DNA from 3 places in the Micromonospora sp. RV43 genome. Region 3 is predicted to be linked to each of the others. Evidence: riboswitches for the same ligand, from Rfam matches in the RefSeq annotation. Region 3 holds a riboswitch; each other region holds the start of a gene.
What was found. Region 3 has a riboswitch for cyclic di-AMP ahead of ABD52_RS12915 (transglycosylase family protein). Riboswitches for the same ligand answer to the same signal wherever they lie in the genome.
Positions count from the first base shown of each region.

Region 1 (7,663 bases), on a different contig from region 3:
TCTCTGCGTGACGTACGGTAGCGGCGTGAAGGTGTTCCCCGTTGCGCTCGACTCCGGCGAGACCGCCAGCCTCCGCTCCGACGACACCACGGTGTGGATCACCCCCGCCGCCACCCGCTGGCGGAGGCTGCTGCACTGGTCCGCCGGAGCGGTGATGCTCGGCCTCGGCCTCGCTGCCATCTCCATCGGTGTCGGCCACGCGATCGGCCCGGCCGTCGGCCTGTGGGCCACCGCCGCGACAGTCGGCCTGATCATCGCCGGCGGCATCGGTGCAGCCGTCGCCGCAGTGCTGCTCTGGCGCGCCGAGCGCCACCCCGGCTCCGCCATCCACGTACGGGACATCAGCGCGGCCCGCAGTGAGCAGGCCAACGGCGGCATCACCGTCACGATCGAACACGTCAACGGGGTGACCCACCGGTTCACGGGCACCGGCATGACCGGCGCCCGCACCGCCCAGCTGTTCGCCCGGCTGCTCTCGGCCGCCGCCGCGCCGCACGACGAGGAGAGCTCCGCGCCGCACGCAGGTGCGACAACCGCCGCGGGCCGCGGCGCAAACCCCGTCAAGTAGCGGCTGACCACGGCTCAGGCCCCCGCGTAGGAGTGCAGACCAGAGATCACCAGGTTCACCGCGAACAGGTTGAACATCATCGTCGCCCAGCCCACCACCGCCACCCACGCCGCGGTGGTGGCCCGCACACTCGCGGTCGCGTTCGCGTGCAGGTAGGCCGCATACACCACCCAGGAGATGAACGCCCACGTCTCCTTCGGGTCCCAGCCCCAGAAGCGGCCCCACGCCGCCTCCGCCCACACCGCTCCGGCCATCACCGCGAAGGTCCACACCAGGAAGCCCGCCCCGTGCATCCGGAACGACAGCCGCCGCCACACCGCCATCGCGGGCAGCCGCGCCGCCAAGGTGTCACGCAGATCCCCCGATCTCGGCGTGCCCCGTCGCTCATAACGCGCCCGTAGCAGCAGGGCCACGGCAGCGACGAACCCGATCAGGAACAACCCGGACGCGATTGCGGCGGCGCTGACGTGCACCGCCAGCCACACCGACTGCAACGCCGGTACCAGCGGACCCGCCGGCGTGTACACGTGCAGGCCCGCCGCGGCGAGCAGCACCAACGCGCACACCGCGACGTACAGGCCCAGTGGCCGCAACGCGGGGCGCCGGACCGCCAGGACCAGCCAGGCGAGCACCCCGACCAGGGTCACCGCCACGATGAACTCGTACATGTTTCCCCACGGCACGCGCCCCGCCGCGGCCGCCCGGGCGACCAGGCTGCCGGCCTGCGCCGCCGCGGCCGCCCCGACCGCGCCCAGGCCGACGACGCGCCCGATGGCAACCCGGCGCGACACGGCAGCCATCGTCGGGACGGCAGCCGCAGGCACCGTCGCAGGAACCGGTACGGCAACCCGCCGCGGTGCCACCTGGGCCGCGGCAAAGGCGATCACGGCCGTGAGGTGGCCGAGGAGAGCAAGAGTGAACAGATTGTCAGATAGAGCAGCCATCGACTCTCCACGAATGAGTCAACCCGCTACCGCACGCCCCGATCAGGAGGCGGCGGGCGGGCCGGAGATCAGAGCGATTCCAGCCGGGACGGATAGCCGGACGCGGCGAGCGCCGCGGTCAGCACGGGAGCGGTGACGACGACCGGGTCGGCGTCCACCACCGCGCGGCCCGCTGCTGCGGACACGTGCGCCCGATGCACCCCCGGCAGATCTTCCAAAATTCGCCGTACTGCGCTCTCCGCACGGTCGCAGCACAACCCGCGCACGGCCAGCATGTAAGTGACGGTGTCGTTCACGGCATCCTCAGACCCGACGAAGGGACAGCCGAGCTTGCTGGCCGACTGGCCAGGACCACGTTTGGCAGACTCGGCAGGAACGAAGGCCCGCGACGGCTACTCAGCCGGCCACGTATCAGGACGCGTGGACCGCCACGGGCTCACAACCGCAAACCGGTTCTACACCCGCGACACGCACAACAGTGACAGCAGCCGGACCGTCACAGGCCGGCTCACCGGCCGGTGACGCAGCCCCCGGCCAACAGGTAGCCGGCGGACCCAGCGCTGGAATGCCGCCAGTACGACAGCGCCGCCGATCACCAGCAACAGCAGGCAGGCCGTCACGGCCACGCTCCCGCCATCTGCCGGCGCATGATGCCCGTCAGTCGCCTCCGGATCGGCGGAGGCGAGGGCATCAGCGAGGCTGTTCAGGGCCGCAGACGCGTCGTAGGAAGCGAGGGAGGTCGTGGAACTGGCAGCCGCCGAAGGTGTCGCAGTGTCCAGACCCCTAGCGCACTGCAGCGCGTGCAGGACCAGAACCGCAGCGACGACGACCGCCACCGCGACAGCGCGGTAGCCGCGCATCGCACCAGCCGGACCGTCCCACGTCACCAGCGCAGACTACGACACTCCACGGCCGCAGCCGTCGTGCGGGTGCGGGTTCCCGTCCTGCCCCGGATGCTTATCTCAAGGTCGGCGAACCACTGCGTCACCACGTCGCGTTCGAAAGTCCCGTGGGCCACTCGTCGGCGCGGCCTGCATCGGGCGGTCGTAGCTGGACCGCCTTGTTCGGGCGGCTACCACCGGCTCCGGCCCGACAGCCCTTCATCCAGCGCAGCGGACTTTTTGTCCGACTCGACCATGAAGATCCTTCGTAGAAATGTTGGCGTGTCGGACCACCAGAGTGACGATCCCGCGGATCCCATGACCCGATGGCTCAACAGCCAGCCGCACGCCGGCGCGCAGCCGCGCGTCCGGCGGCAGGGTGGTCTGCGGTTTGCGTTCTACGGCCGGATGTCGACCATCGAGCATCAAGACCGGGTGACGTCCCGGCACTGGCAGCGGGACTGCGCCAGCGAACTCGTCGCCGGTCACGGGCTGATCGTCGCCGAGTACTTCGATGCCGGCTGCTCGCGCCGCCGCGGCTGGCGGCAGCGTCCGCAGGCCGCCGCGCTGCTGGCCGCGCTCCCCGATCCGCACCGTGGGTTCGACGCGATCGTGGTCGGCGAATACGAACGAGCATTCTCCGCCAACCAGCTGCAGCACCTGGCACCCCTGCTCGAACAGCACGGTGTGCAGTTGTGGCCAGCCACGACGGGACTGCCCGCCGCTACCTGTTCACCGGCCTGCTGCGCTGCGCACCATGCGGCCGAAGACTGGAATCCCACTGGATCAACCAGCGTCCGGGCTACCGATGCCGCCAAGGCCACACCAGCACCCAACAGCCCACCAACGGCCGACGCAAGATGCTCTACCTCAGGGAAGACCACATCATCGCGCGACTGATGGGACATCCCGGCCTCGCCAGCGACGCCCAGAACCCGCATGACCTGGCCGCGCTCCTGCACAGAAACAAGATCAGCATCATCTGCGATCAGGAACGATGTACACCGACCACAGGAGCCTCAGGCAAGTGAGCCCGTTCAACCCATGATCAATATGTGGAGATGTTGTGTCCGAGGGATTCGGACACAAAGTCACGGCACCCATGCTCAGCATGGGTGCTCATGCCGTAATCCTATAGCAGCGAGCGGCACTATGGAGTTTCCCGTGTCGGCGTCATGCCGTTATCGGTGACGCACCAAAGTCCACAGAGGGGCTGGTTCGGATTTCGCGCCGGCGGCCCCGGCCTGGCCAACCCACCCGGCATGCTGGACCTGTACGTGTTCGCCCCTGCCCGCCGCGTCGGGCGGCACCTAACCTGACCGCACAAGATGATCGGCTGAGCCATACCAGAGGGCGCACGACGTGCCGTCCTGCCTGCTACTGGGCGCGAACCGAAAGGCGACGGGCACCGGCTCGAACGAGCCGGTGCCCGAGGGCCGGAGATGGGATCAGGCGGAGTAGCCGCGGGTGGCCATCCAGTTCGCCAGGTCGATGGTGGTCATCCAGTAGGCGGCCATGTTCGGGTCGGCGGAGTCGGCGATCCGCACCGTCCGGCCGTCGTCCTTATATCCGACCACGGCGATGTAGTGGCCGCCGGGGAAGGAGTGCCAGCCGCCGTCTGTATCGGTCGCGGAGCCGACGGTGTTGGCGACCACGGCACGGCCGTCGGTGATGGCGGTGACCACGTCGGCCTGGAGCTGGTCGATCTGCGCCGGCGTCGCGGCCTGGCCCGGGATCATGTGCGTCCGGTACGGGTTGCCCTTGACCATCTGGTTGAGCCCGCGAGTGGTGTCCTCCGCCGAGTTGGTGCCGTTCTCGCCAGCGTTCAGCGGGGCGACCATCGCGTCCTGGGTGGTCTCGACGCCGCTCGCGCTGAGCGCGTTGCGCACAGCGGCCGGGCCGCAGTTCCAGTAGGCAGTCTGCGCCTCGTAGGTGTGGTCGAGGACCTTGGTCGACGGAGGCTTCGGCCTCGCCTTCTTGGTCACGTCCGGGTCGGTCGTGGCCCTGTCCTTCGCTGACGGCGACGGCTCGGCGGCGACGCGAGCCTCGCCGCGGGTGGCGACATCACCGAGCCGCGGAGCCAGCCCGGCGGCGGTGTTCCCCTGGCGGACGGGCGCGTTGTGATCGGTGGCGGCCAGCGCCGTGCCGACGCCGCTGGCGAGCACGAGCGCCGCGGCGGAGCCGGCGATGATCTTGTACGGGCGCTCGGTCACAAGACGCCGCAGCTGACGCTTCATGTGGTGCTTCATGTGTTCCTCCACGGGCTGGAGCGGCACAGGCCGGCCCGACGCGCGGAGGAACTCACGCACGTTGTGACTGGGCGGGGTGCCGCGGGGATGGGGAGCGCCCGGTGGGCCGGGCTGGGGGGCAGTTGCCGGGACTCACAGTCAGGCGAGTGTCGGCACCGCGATGCCGTGGAGGCGTGGGGAGTATCGGGAGGTGTTTCGCACGAGGCTGGCACTCCTTCCGTGGCCGCCTACCGGGTTAGCTGACGGATTCGGGCGGGAAGTACGCCCTACCGCGGGCCGTGGCTCGCGGATTCACCCCGGTGTTGCCTGGGTCCCCGGTTCATGAGATCACGATTAGGCGGGTCGGAGCGGCGTCGCCACTTGCGATCGGAAACCGCACCGGACGCGCCGACATTACCGGTGGGTACGTCGTATGCCAAGGGCTCCCACCTGCATAAGCCTCGAACATCGCTACTCTGATCGGAACCTCCAGTTACTCATGCCACTCAATGGGACGAGCAGTTATAGCGGAACCCTCGGGACGTAACCGGACATCGGAATGCTGTTGGCGCTCAATTGCTTGGCCGATCGCCGCATACTCACCCGAATGGCCGTTTCCTGGGCGGCCGTACGTAGCCCCACACCAATTTCAGTCACAATTCAGCAAACCCGGGCCGGCAGCAGCGGCGGTAGTGGTGGTACGGGCCGAGGCCGCGCGCAGACACAAGTCAGTGCGAGCTCCCCGTTACCGCACAGGCGTTCATGGAGATGAAGTTGGCGGCGCTCGTGACACCCGGCAGTCAGCCCGCGCAGACCGCGGGTAGCTCGACGTTCGAATGTCGACGTGGCTTCGACGAAAATCAACCCAATCCCGGCGGGCGGCGTAAGGCCGGATCGCCGCCCTGCCGACGGTTGGGCGCGCGCCGCGCGAAGCAAGTGGGAACCGCGTACGAGAGCATGATCGTCGCGCTGATCGCGGTGGCCCGCTTCAAAATCCGTCACCGCGGGGCCACAGAGCGACCCGACCACGGCTGACCGGGACCGCGGCAATGCCTCGCACCACTCCCGGCGCAGTCCGTCGCCGTTGCGAGTCGGCGATGCCACCATGCTGGCGCTCTCCCCCAACCTGACTTTCTGGATCGTCGAAGCTGACCCGCCCCTACTAAGGGCGGGTAGTAGTTGACCTAGGATGGCGACCGCACCACGTGGGAGCGATGTGTGGGCACCGGCCCGCGCCTCCTTGGCGGAAGGATCAACAGTGCCTTTCCAGCGGCGTCGCCGGGCGGCCTGACCTTGCTTGCTGCATCGCCGGGTCTCGCATGTCCTCAGTCGCCAGCACGTCGCGCCGCGCGCTGGGCAATTCGGGTGTGGCTGGCGCTGTTTCCCGCCCTCATCGTGGCCCTCGGGTTCGCTTCCCCTGCGGCCGCACATTTCAAGCTGCTCCGGGCCGTTCCGGCCGACGGCGCGCGGATCGACGGCGCCGTCCAGGAGATCCGGCTGACGCTCAGCGCCGCCGGCACGCCCACAGGAGCGGGATTCAAGCTTTCCGACGGCAACGGCATCGGCCTACCGGCCGCCAGCCACACGCCCGACGGAGGCCGAACGTGGCTGGTCCACCCGACCGCTCGCCTGACCACCGGCACGTTCAAGCTGCGATGGAGCGTCGCGGCCCCGGACGCCCACCCCCTGACGGGTGTCATCACGTTTACGGTGGCCTCGCCTCCCCCGACGCCCGGAACGGCCGCTAAACCCCAGGCAACAGCCAGCCCGCACGGACATGCCGGCCATGGTGGGCCAGGTGTGCCCCCGGCTTCGCCGTCGGCACACGCGGGAGGACACGCTGTTGGCCACACCGCCGACGCGGAACAGGCGCCGGTGCGGTTTGTCGGCGCCGTCGGGCGTTGGCTTTCCTACGGGGCGATCCTGCTCGGTGTCGGTGGTCTTGTCTTCGCGTTGACCACACTGGTCGGCACACGCAGTGACATCCGGGTGGTGCAGATCTGGGTGCGGACGGCGGGGCTGGCGGTGGCGGCTGGAGCGGCCTTTGAGCTGGTTGCACTCGCGGCGGTCTTCAGCGAGCAGGGCACCTTCGCCTCGGCGGCCAGCGCCTCGTCGGTGACCGCCCTCAGCCAGACACCGGTGGCCGCCGGCCTGGTCCTGCGACTCACCGGTGCGGCCGGTCTGCTCGTGTCCGGTTCACTCGAAGCGGCGCTGATTCGGGGCCGGCACGCGGTCGGGCGTCACTCCGTTCCGACCGTCGCAGCGATACCCACCGACTCCCGGAACCTGGTGACGGCTGCCGCCGTCAGCGCGGCCGGCGACGGCGTTCAGCGGGTGCGAGCGCGACCGGTGCGGCCTGTGCTCATGGCGGTCACCGTGGCACTGCTGCTGGGTTCCTTTCTGGTCGATGGGCACACCGTCACCGCGGAACCTCGGGCCGTCGTCGTGGCGGCCGATTTCGCCCACACCATTGCCGCCGCGGTGTGGGTCGGCGGAGTTCTTCTCCTGGCTGCCCTGTTGCTGAGCCGCGCCCGCCTCGGCGTACCGACGGGTGCCGCCGAAATGGCGGTGCGATTCTCCATACCGGCCACCGCCGCGGTAGCGCTCACGGGTGTCGCTGGCGTCGCGTTGACCCTGCTGATCCTGGAACGGCCGGGCCATCTCGTGACCACCGACTGGGGGCGGGTGCTTCTCGTCAAGGTCGCCCTGGTGGCGGCTGTTGCCCTCGTCGGGCTGTACAACAGCCGGCGCGTCGTGCCCAGGCTGGATGACCGCGCGATGGACGCCACTTATCAGCTACGCCGCACTGTCCTGGTCGAGGCGTTGCTGATGGTCGCCGTCGTGCTGGTCACCGCGATCCTCGTCAACGCCGAGACGTAGTCGGCAGCAGCGCGTGACAGGAGTCGAGGGCACCTCACCGCCAGGGCCGCCTCGCGTGGGTCGGGCGCTGATCGTATGAATGCGCCGGTGGATCAGTCGGGATCAGACTCATCCACCGGCGTCAGACAGGCGGTTGATGGATTCGGTCAGGCCGCGGGTACT
Region 1 is NZ_LEKG01000008.1:48,002-55,664, reverse strand. It holds gene ABD52_RS03845 (hypothetical protein) at 26-568, shown strand; gene ccsB (c-type cytochrome biogenesis protein CcsB) at 583-1,512, opposite strand; gene ABD52_RS38010 (cation transporter) at 1,581-1,808, opposite strand; gene ABD52_RS03835 (hypothetical protein) at 1,968-2,399, opposite strand; gene ABD52_RS40580 (hypothetical protein) at 2,613-3,077, opposite strand; gene ABD52_RS40575 (zinc ribbon domain-containing protein) at 3,089-3,424, shown strand; gene ABD52_RS03830 (C39 family peptidase) at 3,842-4,642, opposite strand; cyclic di-AMP (ydaO/yuaA leader) riboswitch at 4,852-4,992, opposite strand; gene ABD52_RS38915 (hypothetical protein) at 5,384-5,656, shown strand; gene ABD52_RS03825 (copper resistance CopC/CopD family protein) at 5,987-7,501, shown strand; gene ABD52_RS03820 (MFS transporter) at 7,648-7,663, opposite strand, start outside.
Region 1: another riboswitch for cyclic di-AMP. It lies ahead of ABD52_RS03830 (C39 family peptidase); the one in region 3 lies ahead of ABD52_RS12915 (transglycosylase family protein).

Region 2 (7,663 bases), on a different contig from region 3:
ACGCTGTCCACCGAGATGCCCAGCAGCACCGCGTCGTACCGCTCCAGCTCGGGCAGGGCGGCCTGGTACAGGGTCATCTGCTCGCCGCACACAGGTGACCAGTCCGCCGGGTAGAAGGCCAGCACCACGGGACGGCCCCGGAACTGCCCGGGGCCCACCTCCCGTCCGTCCGGCGCCGCCGGGAGCGTGAACCCGGGCGCGGCCCGCCCGGGTGTGATCAGCCCGTTCGGATCACTCATGCCTCCCACCATGGCCGCGGCCCGGGTGAGGCGGGCTCACCCGGGCGGGGTGGTTCCGTCAGCGCACGGCGAGGTGGTTGCGCACCTCCCGGATGCCCGGGGCGTTCCACACCACCCGCTCGATCTCCTCGCGCTCGCCTGCGGAGTGGACCTGCCCGTCCAGCAGCACCGTGTCGCCGTGCACCCGCACGTCGACCTGCTCGGCCTCGGTGGCGGCGTTGCGGGCCAGCGCATCCACGATCCGCTCGGCCAGGTCACCGCCGTCGGCGCGCACGGCGGGGCGTACCGCGATGCCGTTGCTCACCCCGCACACGCCGGTGAGCCGGGCGACCGAGCGTTCGGCGGCCCGCCGTTGGTACTCCCACTCGACCTCGCCGTGCAGCGTGACCCAGCCGTCGGCCACCGTCACCTGCAACGCCTCGATCGGCACGAACGCGTCCCATTCCAGCGCCCGTACGGCCGCGACCGCGATCTCCGGGTCCTCCCGCCCGGCCGCGGTGTCGATCCGGACGGCGATGTCGTTGGCGACCGCGCGGACGCGGGCGACCCGGTGCGCGGCCCGCTCGGCGGCCCACTTCTTGGCGTAGCTGTCCACCCGTCCGGTGAGCGTCACCACGCCCTCGGTGACGGTCACCCCGATCTCGTCCGGGCCGACCCGCGGCTCCCAGGTCAGCTCGTCGAGCACGGCGGACTGGATGTCCCGGTCGGTACGCGTGATCGTGTCGGTGGCCATCCGGCTCCCCCTCCCGTCGATCGCGGCGCGGGCACGTGGTCCCGCACCCGCGATCCTGCGCGCGCCCCGGGTGAGCGGGCCTCACCCGGCCCGGGTGAGGCAGCACGACGGCCGCTCCCGGGAGTCCCGGGGGCGGCCGTTGTCGTGTCGTACGGGCGGGTCAGCCGTCCAGGCCGGCCGGCGAGTTCGGCCGGTCCACGTCCACGAACTCGATCTCGTCCGCGGCCCGGTCCCGGCTGCCGGCGGCGCGCGCCGCGGTGCCGGCGGCCCAGCCGATCGCCGCGCCCGCCAGCGCCGCCGCGATCAGCAGCGTCCAGGGCAGGGCGGGCCGGCGGCCGGCGAGCGCGTCGAAGGCGAGGGACGCCCGGCGGCGTGCCTCGTCGGCGGCGGAGCCGACCAGGTCGGTGGCGTCGTCGGCCAGGCCGGAGGAGCTGCGGCGGGCGGTCCGGGTGGCGTCGCGCACGCTGTCACCGGCGGAACCGGCGGCGGAGAGCAGGTTCTGCCACGCCTGGTCGGCGACCCGCTCGGCCTTGCCCCGGCGGTCCAGCAGGTTGGATCCGAACATCGTTCTACCTCCTCGGGTGCCGAAGGCCGGCGGCCACTTCGGACTCCGGTGTCCATCCGGCGGGTTCACTGTCTCGGGCAGTGCCCCACCGGCGCGCGCGGCAAACCACGCCGTGGTTCCCGGCCGTGAGCAGCGAACGGGACGAACCACCCGAACGCGCCGGGACCGGTGCCCACGGGACGTGCGTGCGCCCGCTACCCTGGTCGGCGGATCGGCGGGCCCGCCCGGTCGCATGGTTGGCCGCGACCCGCCATACAGGGGAAACTGGAACCCGGAGGTCCGGATTGGGTACGCCCAGGTGTGCCCAGTTCGCGAATTGCTCATCCCGGGGGGTGGCGACCGGGCCGTTGGAGGAATACTCTCGGTCGCGGCCCGCGTACTGATGAGGCGCCCGTCATGGGCGAGTGGAGGTGCTCGCGTGAGCCTGTCGATCGTGAAGTCGGTGCGGCCGGGTGGTGTCGTCCAGATCGCGCCCCGTGGGGAGATCGACGTCGACACCGCGTACGAGGTGCGGGAAGCGATCGCCGAAGTGCTCGCCAAGGGCCGTCCCTCGCGAATCGAGCTGAACATGCGGCTCGTCACGTTCATCGACTCGGTCGGCATCAGCGCCATGGTCGCCGGCTTCCAGACCTGCGAGGTCAGCGGCGTCAAGCTCGTGGTCACCGAGCCGAGCCGGTTCGTGCACCGGCAGCTCTGGGTGACCGGCCTGCTCGGCCTGTTCGGCGCGCCCGAGCCGTGGTTCGCCGACGACACCCCCGAGGTGCTGCCCGGCGCCTGAGCGCGCCGTCCACACCCCCTGCAGCCAGGGGACCTTCTACCCGTTGCCAGTCCGGCGTCGGTACGGGACGATCGTCGCGACGCACGACGGCGAGGGGGCCCGCTTGCAGAGCAGCGACAGCTTCAGCTACACCGTGCAGGCCCGGTGCACCCGGGCCGAAGCGGTGGCGCTACTGGGTGACCTGAGTCGCCAGGGCGAGCTGCATCCGCTGATCGTCCGGGTCCGGAAGCTGCCGGCCCGGCCGGGCGCGCTGGCCAGCTACGCGATCACCGACCGGCTGCAACTCGGCCCGCTGCACTTCCCGGTCACGTACCAGGCGGACGTGCTGATCGCCGGCGAGGACGAGGTGGTCACAGTGGCGCGTCAGCAGCCCGCGACGACGGTCCGCAACCACACCCGGCTGCGCGACGAGCCGGACGGCACGGTACGCATCGACGTGGAGATCACGCTCACCGCTCCGGCGCCACTGTTCGGGTACGCGTTCCGCCAGGCCCGGGCGGCTCACCTGGGCCTGGCGGCTCGTCTCGGAGCGACCCTGGAGGGCCGGCCGGCCTGATCCGGCCGGCCCTCTCGGGGCGCGCTCAGTACACCGACAGGTGCACGTGGTTGGTGTGGTCGCTGGACGGGTCGCCGTTGCCGCCGCTGTACGACTTCCACCCGCTGCTGGGCAGCCAGATCTGCTTGAACCAGATCACGTAGAGCACGGCGAGCGGGTCGGCGTTGCGCACGAAGTACGCGGCCAGGTTGTTGCCGTACGTCCGGTCACCGCCGGTGGCCACGCCGCCGAAGCCGTTCTTCTGCGCGGCGAAGTCACAGGCCCGCCCCTTCGGGTGCTCACCCGAGCCGCTGGGCCGGTGGCACGAGACGTACCGGGTGAAGCCCGCCGCCTTGGCCTGTTGCAGCGCGTGCAGCGTGCGCGGGGTGATGCAGCCGTTCGCCGGGGTCGGGTCGTTGACGCTGCACGACTCCGACGGCCAGGAGCCGTCCGAGTTGCGCGGTGCCGGCTTCGCGTTCTTGCTGGAGGTGCCCTGGACGCTGCCACCGCCGCTGCTGCTGCGCGAGGCCCGGTCGTTCGCCACCTCCAGGGCGCGCTCGGCCTGCTCCTTGCGCTTGGCCATCACCGTCACCTGCTTGCGCTGCTCGCGGATCTCTCCGTCGAGCTGGGCGCGGGTGCGGGTGGCCTCGTCCCGGGTGGTGATCAGGTCGCGCAGCGTACGGTCCTCGTGCGCGGCGACCTGCTCCAGCGCGGCGGCCCGGTCCATGAAGCCCTCCGGGCTGCTGCTGCCGAGCAGCGCCCCGGCGGTCCCCAGACGGCCGTTGCGGTACGCCACGGCGGCGATCTCGCCGACCTTGGCGTCGCGTACGGCCAGCTCGGCGCCGACCGTCTTGAGTTGTTCGTTCAGCTGCTTCTGGCGGCTCACCGACCGGTTCAGCGCGGCTTTCGCCTCCAGCCAGCCCTTGCTGGCCGCGTCGAGCTGGGCACGCAGTTCGGGCGTGCCACCCTCGTCGTCGCCGGGCGCTGCGGCGAGCAGGCCGGTCGCCGGCGCCGCCGAGGCGGGGGAGACCGGAACGGTCGCGACGCCGAGGGTCAGCGTCGCGACGAGCAGGGCCGCCAACCGGGCGGCCGTCCGTCGTACAGGTGCCACTGGGGGCATTCACACGTCCTTCCGTCAACGCCGACCGGGTTAGCTGACGGGTTCGGGACGGAAGATCCCTACCGCTGACGCGGATGCACCCCACGTACGTGGTTCCCCGGCTCGTCCCTGCGGACGATTAGGCGACGGCCGCCCCACCGGGGCCGGGTGGCGCCCGCGGGTGCGGCCGCGACCGAGACTACCGGCGCTGCCCGGGCACGGCTCCGTGGAGCAGTGCCACTAGGCGGGGCAAAACCGGCATAAGACTACATTAGCCACAGTGATTTAAGTGTGTCCTAATCACCACTCGGTCTGTCCGCACACTCCGGCCGACGCTCCGGGTTCGACCTGCAACGTGGCGTGATCGATGGAGAAGTCCTCGTGCAGGGCGGCCCGCGCGGCGGCCAGCACCACGCCCGGGTCCACGCCCGGATCGGTGGTCAGGTGCGCCGAGGCCACCTCCATGCCCGAGGTGAGCGTCCAGACGTGCAGGTCGTGCACCTCGGCCACGCCGGGTACGGCGGCCAGCCGGTCGTGCACGGCGGTGACCTGGAGGTGCTCCGGCGCGGCCTGCACCAGGATGCGCAGCGCGGCCCGGCCGAGCCGCCAGGTGCGCGGCAGGATGAACAGGCCGATGCCGACGGCGACCAGTGGGTCCGCCCACCACCAGTCGGTCACCGTGATGATCAACGCGGCGGCGATCACGCCGAGCGAGCCGAGCAGGTCGCCGAGCACCTCCAGGTACGCCCCGCGCAGGTTGATGCTCTCCTTCGACCCGGCGCGCAGCAGCGCGAACGCGACGATGTTGGCGAGCAGGCCGAGCACCGCCACCACGAGCATCGGGCCGGCCAGCACCTCCGGCGGCTCGCCGAACCGGCGTACCGCCTCGACCAGGACGTAGATGGCGACGGCGCCGAGCAGCACGGCGTTGGCGAGGGCGGCGAGCACCTCCAGCCGGTAGAGCCCGAACGTGCGCTGCGGGTCGGTGCCGGCGCGGCGGGTGGCGGTGATCGCGGCGAGGGCCATGCCGATGCCGAGGACGTCGGTGAACATGTGCCCGGCGTCGGAGAGCAGCGCCAGCGAGCCGGTCGTGAAGGCGGCCACCGCCTCGACCACCATCAGGGCGGCGAGCAGCGCGAAGGCGGCCCAGAGGCGGCCCCGGTGGCGGTGCGCCGCGTTGGTCACCGCGCCGCTGTGGTCATGACCTGCGCCCACGCCAACACCCTTCCTGCCCCGTACCGGCCAGGCCCAATGTATGTTCACATCGCTATGTATGCAACTGAACTATGGGTGACAGCCGGGTCACGGTCGGGTGTCCGTCAGGAGGGGTCGAGCGTGGTGAGACGCTGGGTGGCCCGGGACAGCGCCACGTAGAGCGTGCGGACACCCGAGCCGGGGTCGGCCCGGATCTCGCTCGGCGCCACCAGCACCACGCCGTCGTACTCCATGCCCTTGGCCTGGAGACTGGTCACCACCTGGAGGCGGCCCGCGCCGAGCCTGCCCAGCCAGCCGGCCACCTCGTCCCGGCGCGGCACCGGCGTGATCACGCCGACGGTGCCCTCCACCTGCGCGAGCAGCGCCTCGGCCGCCTCGACGGTGGCCGCCGGCAGGTCGGCGGCGGGCACCGTGCGCTCGACCGGCGGCACGCCCGTGGACCGCACCGCGTCGGGCAGCGGCAGGTCCGGGTAGAGACGGCGGATCTCCGCCGCCGCCACCGCGAAGATCTCCGCAGAGTTGCGGTAGTTGGTGGTCAGCTCGTAGCGGTGCCGCTTGCGCCGGCCCAGCGCCTGGTCCCGGGCCCGGTCCAGCTCCTGCGGGTCGCCGGTCCAGGCGGTCTGCGCCGGGTCGCCGACCACCGTCCAGGACGCCAGCCGCCCGCGCCGGCCGACCATCCGCCACTGCATCGGCGAGACGTCCTGCGACTCGTCCACCACCACGTGCGCGTAGTCGCGGTAGTCGTCCGGACGCTCCCGCGCCGCCGCGCGGGCGGCGCGCTGCCGATCGGCGTACGTGCTCAGCTCGCGCACGCCACCGGCGAGCTGGTACGGGTCGCGCTTGGGGCGGGCCCGCCGCACCGGCTTGCCGAGCAGCGCGTCCAGCTCGTCCAGCAGCGCGATGTCGGCCACCGTCAGCCCTTCGGTCGCGAGGCTCCGGTACGCGTCGCCGAGCAGCCGGATCTCCGCCGAGGAGAGGATCCCACCGGCGTAGCGGCGCAGCCGGTCCGGGCGGGCCAGCCAGTCCAGCACGTGCCTCGGGTGCAGCCGGGGCCACCAGGCCTTGAGGAACTCGCGGAACTCCGGCCGTTCGATGATCTCGTCCTCGAACGCGGGCTGCTCCGGCAGGCGTCCCACCCGCAGCGTGCGGGCCTGCGCGTAGAGCGCGGCGAGCACCGCGTCGAACGCCGCCCGGCGTACCTCGTTGCGGCGTGCCCCACGGGCCAGCGTCCGGTCCCGGATCGCGTCCAGCGCGGGACGTTCCAGGCGCAGCAGCTCGCCCCGGTAGAGCAGGCGCAGCTCGGCGGGGGAGTCCGGCACCGCGTCGCGTACCGCGCGTTCCAGCACCCGGCGCATCCGCAGCGAACCCTTCACCGCCGCCACGTCCGGCGGGTCCGTCCGGGACGCGGACAGGCCGGGGAACAGCGAGCCCAGCGAGTGCAGCGTGGCGGTCTCCTCGCCCAGCGACGGCAGCACCGAGGCGATGTACTCGACGAACACGCCGGACGGGCCGACCACCAGGATGCCGCCGCCGGCGTACCGGGCCCGGTCGGAGTAGAGCAGGTACGCGGCCCGGTGCAGCGCCACCGCCGTCTTCCCGGTGCCGGGGCCGCCGGAGACGATCGTGACGCCGTTGCCGGGGGAACGGATCGCCTCGTCCTGCTCGCGCTGGATGGTGGCGACGATGTCGCGCATGCCCCGGCCGGTGGCCCGGGACAGCGTGGCAAGCAGCGCCCCGTCACCGACCACCGCCATGTCCGGCGGCGCGGCCTCCGGGTCCAGCAGGTCGTCCTCGATCCGGGTGACCTTCTCGGACGCGGACTGGATCGTGCGCCGGCGCACCACACCGCGCGGCTCGGCGGGCGTGGCCTGGTAGAACGCGGCGGCGGCGGGTGCCCGCCAGTCCACCACCAGCGTCTCCGCGTCCACGCCCCGCACACCGAGACGGCCGACGTGCAGCACCTGCCCGGTACGCAGGTCCAGCCGGCCGAACACCAGCCCCTCGTGCTCGGCGTCCAGCACGTGCCGGCGCTGGGCGGCGTGGAAGACCATCGCGTCCCGCTCGACCAGCGCACCGAAGTTGCCGACCCGGGCCAGCCGGTAGCCCTCCCGCTCGGCGTCGGCCGCCGACCGGCGCAGTTCGGCCAGCCGGGCGTACACCCGGTCGAGGTGGCGCTGCTCGGCGGCGATCTCCCGGTCCAGCGTGGTCTGGTCGGTCAACGCGGATGCTCCTGTGTTCGGAGGGCACGACGGGCTGAATGAGGGTACGGGCCGCCGGCAACCGCCACGCCGGGGCATGCCGCGCACGTGGCGTACGTCAGTGCCGCTCGCGAGCGGAGACGCTCAGAGGCGGGTCGCCGGGCGGCCGGCCAGCACCCGGTCCAGCACGCCGGCGAGGGCGGCGTTCACCTCGTCGGGGCGCTCCATCATGAGCATGTGCCCGGCACCCGGGCAGACGGTCAGCTCCGTGGTGGGCAGCGCCGCCGCGATCGACTCGGCG
Region 2 is NZ_LEKG01000015.1:4,392-12,054, forward strand. It holds gene ABD52_RS05890 (redoxin domain-containing protein) at 1-239, opposite strand, end outside; gene ABD52_RS05895 (BON domain-containing protein) at 298-972, opposite strand; gene ABD52_RS05900 (hypothetical protein) at 1,133-1,537, opposite strand; gene ABD52_RS05905 (STAS domain-containing protein) at 1,956-2,315, shown strand; gene ABD52_RS05910 (SRPBCC family protein) at 2,359-2,871, shown strand; gene ABD52_RS05915 (hypothetical protein) at 2,897-3,970, opposite strand; cyclic di-AMP (ydaO/yuaA leader) riboswitch at 3,975-4,105, opposite strand; gene ABD52_RS05920 (cation diffusion facilitator family transporter) at 4,250-5,164, opposite strand; gene ABD52_RS05925 (AAA family ATPase) at 5,269-7,383, opposite strand; gene ABD52_RS05930 (alpha/beta fold hydrolase) at 7,507-7,663, opposite strand, start outside.
Region 2: another riboswitch for cyclic di-AMP. It lies ahead of ABD52_RS05915 (hypothetical protein); the one in region 3 lies ahead of ABD52_RS12915 (transglycosylase family protein).

Region 3 (7,663 bases):
GGGCAGGTGGACCTGGAGACCGAGGAGGAGAAGGAGAAGGCCGAGGCGGAGCGCCAGGAGTACGCCGACCTGCTCGCGTTCCTCGGCGGCGCGCTCGCCGACAGCGTCAAGGAGGTGCGCCTGTCCACCCGGCTGACCACCTCACCGGCCTGCGTGGTGGGCGACGCGCACGACATGACGCCGACGCTGGAGAAGATGTACCGGGCCATGGGCCAGGAGGTGCCCCGGGTCAAGCGGATCCTGGAGCTGAACCCGGCCCACCCGCTGGTCACCGGGCTGCGCAAGGCACACGGGGAGGGCGGCGACACGGCCGCGCTGACCGAGACCGCCGAGCTGCTGTACGGCATGGCGCTGCTGGCCGAGGGCGGCGAGCTGGCCGACCCGGCCCGGTTCACCCGGATCCTCGCCGACCGTCTCGCCCGCGGCCTGTAGCCAAACCCGGCTCGCCCGACCCGCCCCGGCGGGCTGGCGTGATCGACTCCATGCCGCCGAAGTGGCGGTATCGGCATGCCACCGATACCGCCACCTCGCCGAGCCGGTGTCGACCCCGCTCGGAAGTCGATGGTCGGGCGGGTGTCGGGTCAGTTGCGTGATCCACTCCAGCTCGCCGAAGTGGTGGTATCGGACGGGCTCTGACCCCGCCATTTCGCCGAACTGGTGTTGATCACGGTGGGTCTCCCAGACTGGGGACGAGCGCTTGGGTGTCCCAGAGTGGGGGAGACTGGTCCCAGATGGAGGGACCTCAGGCGGTTGTCGTGGCAGCCGATCGATCGACACCCGGCTCGCCGAGGTGGCGCCGCCACCTTGGAGGCGGGTCGGCTCAGGGGAGCGCGGGGTAGAGCGCGGCCACACCGCCGGACAGTCCGGCCTGGACCCGGCGCGCCACGTCGTCGGCGAGGATCTCGTAGCTGTCGGACTCGATGCCGTCGGCGGCGAGCCGGGCGACGTCGGCCGGGTGGGCCTTCGGGCCGGGTACGGCGGCGGCCATCTCGGTGTCCATGTAGCCCACGTGCAGGCCCGCGACGCGGACGCCCCGGCCGGCCAGCTCCTGGCGCAGGGCGTTCGTCATCGACCACTCGGCGGCCTTCGCCGCGCCGTACGCGCCGACGCCGGGGAACGTGAACCAGGACAGCGCCGACAGCACGTTCAGGATCGTGCCGCCGCCGTTGGCCACGATCTGCGGCGCGAACGCCCGTACCACCGACAGCGTGCCGAGGTAGTGCGTCTCCATCTCCAGCCGGATCTGCGCGAGGTCGCCGTCGAGCAGGTCGGTGCCGGTGCTCACGCCGGCGCTGTTGACCAGCAGCGTCACGTCCCCGGCCCGCTGCGCGGCGGCGGCCACCGATTCGGGGTCGGTGATGTCGAGGCGTACCGGGGTGACTCCGGGCAGGTCCACGGTGTCCGGGTTGCGGGCGCCGGCCCAGACGGTGGCGCCGCGTGCGACGAGTTCGGCGGCCAGGTGCCAGCCGAAGCCGCGGTTGGCGCCGGTGACCAGGGCGGTGCTTCCAGCGATCTTCATGTCTCGCTCCGAGGTGTGGGGAAGGGAGGGGTCAGGCGGACAGCAGGCCCGGACCGGGCAGGACGGCCAGCTCGCCGGGGGGTACGTCGTGCCCCGCGCCGCAGCGCAGCCGGGCGTGCACCGCGGCGCCGCACTCCTCGTGGGCCACCCGCACCGCCGGGCCCGCCTCGTCGGCGGCGTACGTGTCGCCCCACTGCCGCAGCGCGACGAGCACCGGGATCAGGTCGCTTCCCTTCGCAGTGAGCACGTACTCGTCGCGGGTGCGCTGCCCGGGCTCCCGGTAGGGACGCCGGTCGAGCAGCCCGTCGGCGACGAGCTGCTTGAGGCGTGCGGCGGCCACCGGCTCGCTGACGCCGACCCGCCGGGCGAAGTCGTCGAAGCGGCGGGTGCCGAACGACGCCTCCCGCAGCAGGAGCAGCGTGGTGCGGTTGCCGACCACCTCCAGCGCCCGGGCGATCGAGCAGTTGGCGGTGGACCAGGAGTCACGCTGCGCAAGGAGGTCCGTCATGGCGTCGACGGTACCCCCTGACTTAAGAAAGCAGAAGTCAGCTACCTCACAGCTGGCCGGGGAAGAACCCGTGCCGGGCCAGCGGCTCGACGATCTGGTGCTCCTCGTACGACAGGTGCGACAGCAGCGTGTCGGTGAGCAGGTCCACCGCCTCCTGGAGCTGCGTGAAGTCGCCGGGCCGCCGGACCAGCTCCACGAGCGCCCGGTCGACGCTCTCCACCACCCCGTGGATCACCACGTGCTCCTCCTCGAGGCGGTCCAGCACCGCGGCCAGCCCGGCCTCTGAGCGGCGCAGGTGCGGGAAGACCGAGGCGTCCTCCAGCCCGTGGTGCTGGGTGACCATCGTGCAGTAGGCCGCGCAGTACGCCCCGAGCGTCCAGTTGTTCTGCCGCATGGTCATCTCGTTGAGCGCGGCCCGCGCCCGGCCCGGCGAGACCGAGCCCTGCTTGACCTGTTCCAGCAGGTCGCGCACCTGGGCCAGCTCCTGGCGCAGATGGTCGTGCACGTCCACCAGGTGCTGCCCGGCGGCCTGTCCCCGGGCCGGGTAGACGTGTCCGGCCGGCGGCGGCGGAGCGCTCGGGCGGGTGGACTCGTCCCACGGGCGGCGCGCGCTCAGGCGTACCCCCGGGTCGGGGGTGGGGGTGACGCCGAGCGTGCTCGGGCCGCCGGCGTTGGTCGGCTCGTCGGCGGCCTCCCGGGCGCCGCCGGCGGGCGTGGCGCGCTCGGCGGCGACCAGTTCCCGGACCGCGGGCGCCACCTCCTGGCCGAAGATCTGGATCGCGCGCGGCTCGTCGCTGCCGAGGATGAACGTGGTGATGCCGTGCTCCAAAGTGAGCCCGGCCAGTTCCTCCACCCACTGCTCCGGCGGCCCGGCCAGGAAACCGGCCGACGAGCGGGCGAACGCGCCGGTCACGTTGAGCATGCGGCGGATCGCGGCCGGGTCGCGCCCGGCGGCCTGGGCGCCCTCGTCCACGAGCGCGTTCAGGGCGGGCAGCTCGTCGGGGCCCTTGGGCAGGTACGACAGGGACGGCAGCCAGCCGTCCGCGGCGCGGCCGACCAGGCGCAGCATGCGCGGCTTGTACGCGCCGACCCAGATGCCGACCGGATGCGCGGGCGCCGGGCCGCGCTTGGCGCCGACCACCCGGTAGTGCTCGCCGTCGACACGGATCATGCCGCGGCTGCCGGTGTCCCAGACCTCGCGGATCACCCGGATCGCCTCGTCGAGGGCGTCGACGGCGGCGCCGGGGGACAGGCGCCGCCCGCCCGCCGCCTCGATCGCGTCCCAGAACGCGCCCGCGCCGAGTCCCAGCTCGACCCGGCCGCCGGTGAGCAGGTCCAGGCTGGCGACGCTGCGGGCCAGCACCACCGGCTGGCGCAACGGCAGGTTGAGGACGTTTCCGGCCAGGCGGATGCGTTCGGTCGCCGCGGCCACGTAGGACATCAGCGTCCAGGTGTCCAGGAAGCCCGGCTGGTAGGGATGGTCCTGGAACGTGACCAGGTCCAGTCCGACCTGCTCGCACAGCCGGGCCAGCGCCACGACCTGGTCGGGCTGCCCGGCGGCGGGGGTGATGAAGCCGCCGAAGGTCAGCTCGTGTCCGTGATCGGTCATCCGTCAAGCCCTCCCGTGATCTTGCCTGGCCCTGCCACCGTAGCGCCGCCGCCGGTAGCCCGGCCGGGTGAAGAGCGTCACAAGAAGTGGACGATCGTCGCAAATCGCTCCTAGCGTCGGTTTCGTTCGCAGACGCGGACACCGCGGGCCGGAAACGCCAAATCCCGCCGCCGTCCCCGGTAACCGGACCTCGCGCGGGAGCGGGGGAACCACACGTTCCACGGTGCATCGTCACCTCGGGGTGAAGCCGCCGCCGGCGGCCGGGCTCCTCGGCCCGAACCCGACAGCTCACCTCGTCGGCGTGGAGGAATCCACATGGCAACTGAATACTCAGCCCGAAGCCGCCGTACCGCCCTCGGAGCGGTCCTGGCCGGCGCCGCCGTCGGCGCCGCGAGCCTGTTCGGCCCGGCCGTTCCGGCCAGCGCGGGCGTCAACTGGGACGCGGTCGCGCGCTGCGAGTCGGGCGGCAACTGGAAGATCAACACCGGTAACGGCTACTACGGCGGGCTCCAGTTCTCCCGCGCCACCTGGAACGGCTACGGCGGCAAGAAGTACGCCGCCCGCGCCGACCTGGCCAGCCGGTCCGAGCAGATCGCCGTCGCGGAGAAGGTGCGGCGCGGCCAGGGCATCGGCGCGTGGCCGGTCTGCGGCAAGAAGGGCGGCTCGGCGAGCGCGGCGACCCGGTCCGAGCGGGCCACCACAAAGGCGGCCCCGAAGCGGGCCGCCACGCGCAAGGCCGCGCCGGAGCGCGCGGCCACCCGCAGGGCCGCGCCGGAGCGCGCCACGACGACGGTGGCGCCGCAGCCGTCGTCCGGCGCCGGGACGTACCTGGTCCGGCGTGGGGACACGCTGTCGGAGATCGCCGTGACGCAGCGCGTCGACGGCGGCTGGCGCGCCCTGCACGAGCGCAACCGCGCAGTGGTCGGCGACGACCCCGGCCTGATCTTCCCCGGTCAGCGGCTGCGGCTGCGCTGACAGCGGTCCGAGAACGCCCGGCCGGGTCGCCCCGGCCGGGCGTTCGCCCCGTCCGCGACACGCCGCGTCGACGGTGTCCGGCCTGCTCCCGGCGTCCGGGAGACGGTCCGCGACGGCGGTGACCGCGATTCGTCGGAGCCGGTTGCTAGTGTCACGATGCTCGGCTAAGACGTGAAGAAAGCGCGGATATGACCAACGACCCGTTCTCGGCGGCCGCGAGCATCGACGAGCTGCTGACCCGCACGCAGCAGGCGCTCACCGCGATGCGCTCCCGGGCCTCGGCGCACGCCGACGGCGAGCCCGGCGACCTGCTGCGCGCCGAGGGCACGGCCGCCGGCGGCCGGGTCCGCGCGGTCGCCGTCCAGGGTGGCCGGCTGGATTCCGTGACGATCGACCCGGAGCTGGCCGGCGAGCCCCTCGACGTCCTCTGCGGACACTTCGTCACCGCCGCCAACGCCGCGCTGTCCGAGCTGGACGCCCGGGTCAGCGCGTCGGCGCGGGCCGACGCCGACGCGCTCGCCGCCCGGCTCGGCAGCATGGGCGACCAGGCCGAGCTGTTCGGCCGCGCGATGCACGAGGCGGCCGCGCGGATCCACCGCGACCGCGGCACCGCGTCCCAGGGCGCGCGCCGGGCCTGACACGGCGAAACGGCCGGCCCGACACGGCGGGACGCCGGGCCTGACACGGCGGGACGCCGGGCCTGACACGGCGGGACGCCGGGCCTGACACGGCGAGGCGGCCGGCCGCCGGGAGGACGACGACCGGCCGCGCACGCCACGGTCAGCTCAGGGTGACCGCGGTGTCGTCGACGACGAAGGACGTCTGCAACGAGCTGTCCTCCACGCCGCTGAACGAGATGGTCGCCGTGGTGCCTGCGAGCGACGAGATGTCGAAGGACCGCTGCACGTAGCCGGTGGCCTTGTTCAGGTTGGAGTACGTGGCCAGCGTGGTGCTGCCCGCCTTGACGGTGAGCTTGTCGTACGCAGTGCTGGTGGTCGACTCCGCGCTGTCGATGTGCAGCCAGAAGCTCAACGTCGCCCGGCAGCCGGCCGGGATCGTCACCGACTGGCTGAGCGTGTCGGTGTGCGACGAGCCGTACCCGTCCAGCCACGCCTTGTACGAGCCGCCGTGCGCGGCCTGGCCGCTGTCGGTGGTGATGACGCCGGACGAGGCGCTCCAGCTCACGTTGCCGGACTCGAAGCCCGGGTTGGCGAGCTTGTTGCCGGAGCAGCCGCCCGACGGCGGGGTGGTCGTGGTGCTCGGGGTGGGCGTCGGGGTGCCGCCGGCGCAGGTCGGGTCACCGGACTGGGCCGGCACGCTCACCGCGTCCCAGGCCGCCTTGACCGTGTTGAACTCCGCGCAGCTGCCCGGGTAGAGGTTCTTCGCCGCCTGGAGCGTCCAGGTGCGGTACTTCAGGTACGACGAGGACGAGGTCTTCAGCAGCATGCCGTTGTACATGATCTTCATGGCCTTCTGGATGCCCAGGCCGGTCACGCTGCTGCCGTTGCAGGTCGAGCTGGACGGCTGCCCGTTGGTCGGGCTGCTGCCGTTGGCGAGCAGGTAGAACCAGTGGTTGCCCGGGCCGGCCGCGGCGTGCACCTCGGTCGACGGGATGCTGCTGGAGTAGCAGTTCGGGTCGCCGAGCGCCGACGGGTTGTACATGTTGCGGATCGGGCCGGAGCCGACCAGGTTGATCTTCTCGCCGACCAGGAAGTCCGGCGCGTCGTAGCTGGACGGCTCGTTGGCGAACCACTCGGTGGCCGCGCCGAACGTATCGGCCACGAACTCCTGGGTGCCGCCGCCGGAGATGCCGCCCGGGGTGTTGTCGTCGATGCCGTGGCCGATCTCGTGCGCCACCACGTCCAGCGAGCCGATCCACTGGCCAGCGGTGTTCTTGCCGATCTGCACCTGGCTGCCGTCGTAGTAGGCGTTCTGGTCGTTGAGGCCCACCCGGATCGGCCAGTAGCCGCCGTTGCCGTTGGCGCCGTTGCGGCCCAGCCACTGGGCGAGCATCTTGTGCTCGGTCTGCGCGGAGAACAACGCGTCCACGCAGCCGGTCTCCTTGTTGGTGGCGGTGCCGTTGCCCCACACGTCGTCGGAGCCGCTGAACGTGGTGTTGTTGGCCGCGTCCTGGCAGCTCAGGTTGGTGACGGTCGGGTCCTTCATGGTGTACGTGGAGCCCGACTGGGTGGTGTTGAGCGTGAGCGGGCTGGGCCCGTTCCAGGCGCCGGTGCCGGTGCCGCGGACGACGTGCTCCTGCTTGCGCAGGACCGCGCCGGTGCGGGCGTCGACGTCGACGGTGAGCCGGCTCGGCCCGTCCGCGCCGGTGCCGCGAACAGTGGTCTCCCAGGCCAGCGCCGGTGCGGCGCCGAGCGTGTAGACCACGAGCGTGGTGCCCTCGACCGCGTTCACGGTCTTGAGCTGGGCGCGCGCCGTCTTCGCGGCGGCGGCCGGAGTCAGCGCGGGCGTGATGGCGAGGGCGCCGATGGGCCGCTGCTGGGCGACCGAGGCGTACTTCAGGTTGCCGGCCGAGTCCGTGGCGAGCACGAAGTCGCCGCCGACCACCGGGAGGCCCTTGTAGGTGCGCTCGTAGGGCACGTACTGGGTGCCCTCGGAGGAGATGACCGGCTTCTGGACGAACGCGTCGTCGGAGCCGGCCTGCAGGTAGGCGGGGCGGTTCGCGACCAGGGCGCGGGCCGAGTCGGCGGCGGTCGCGCGGGCCTGCGCCGGGTCGGGGGCGGCGGGTCCGGGTGGCGCGGCCTGCACGGCGGCGGCGGTGCCTGCGGCGAGCAGGCCGGCCGCGGCCGCGCCGGTGAGCGCGGCGAGGCGAGGTGAGAGTTTCACGGGGGTTTGCTCCTGTTCTACAGGCGCGCCGCACGGAGCCCGGTGGGGACGGGCGGCGCGGTGGTGCGAGGCAGGGTGACGGCCGGTCACCGGAGCTGCCGGCGTGGCTCCGGGTCGACAGATCGACCGTCGCGATTCGCCGGGGGTCGGCGGCTCGCTGGTGCACAATCACACGTCGCCCGAGCCCGGAGCAATGGGTGACCTGGGC
Region 3 is NZ_LEKG01000040.1:31,203-38,865, forward strand. It holds gene htpG (molecular chaperone HtpG) at 1-432, shown strand, start outside; gene ABD52_RS12900 (SDR family oxidoreductase) at 821-1,519, opposite strand; gene ABD52_RS12905 (helix-turn-helix domain-containing protein) at 1,551-2,027, opposite strand; gene ABD52_RS12910 (LLM class flavin-dependent oxidoreductase) at 2,074-3,636, opposite strand; cyclic di-AMP (ydaO/yuaA leader) riboswitch at 3,782-3,953, shown strand; gene ABD52_RS12915 (transglycosylase family protein) at 3,952-4,611, shown strand; gene ABD52_RS12920 (YbaB/EbfC family nucleoid-associated protein) at 4,800-5,249, shown strand; gene ABD52_RS12925 (M4 family metallopeptidase) at 5,392-7,455, opposite strand.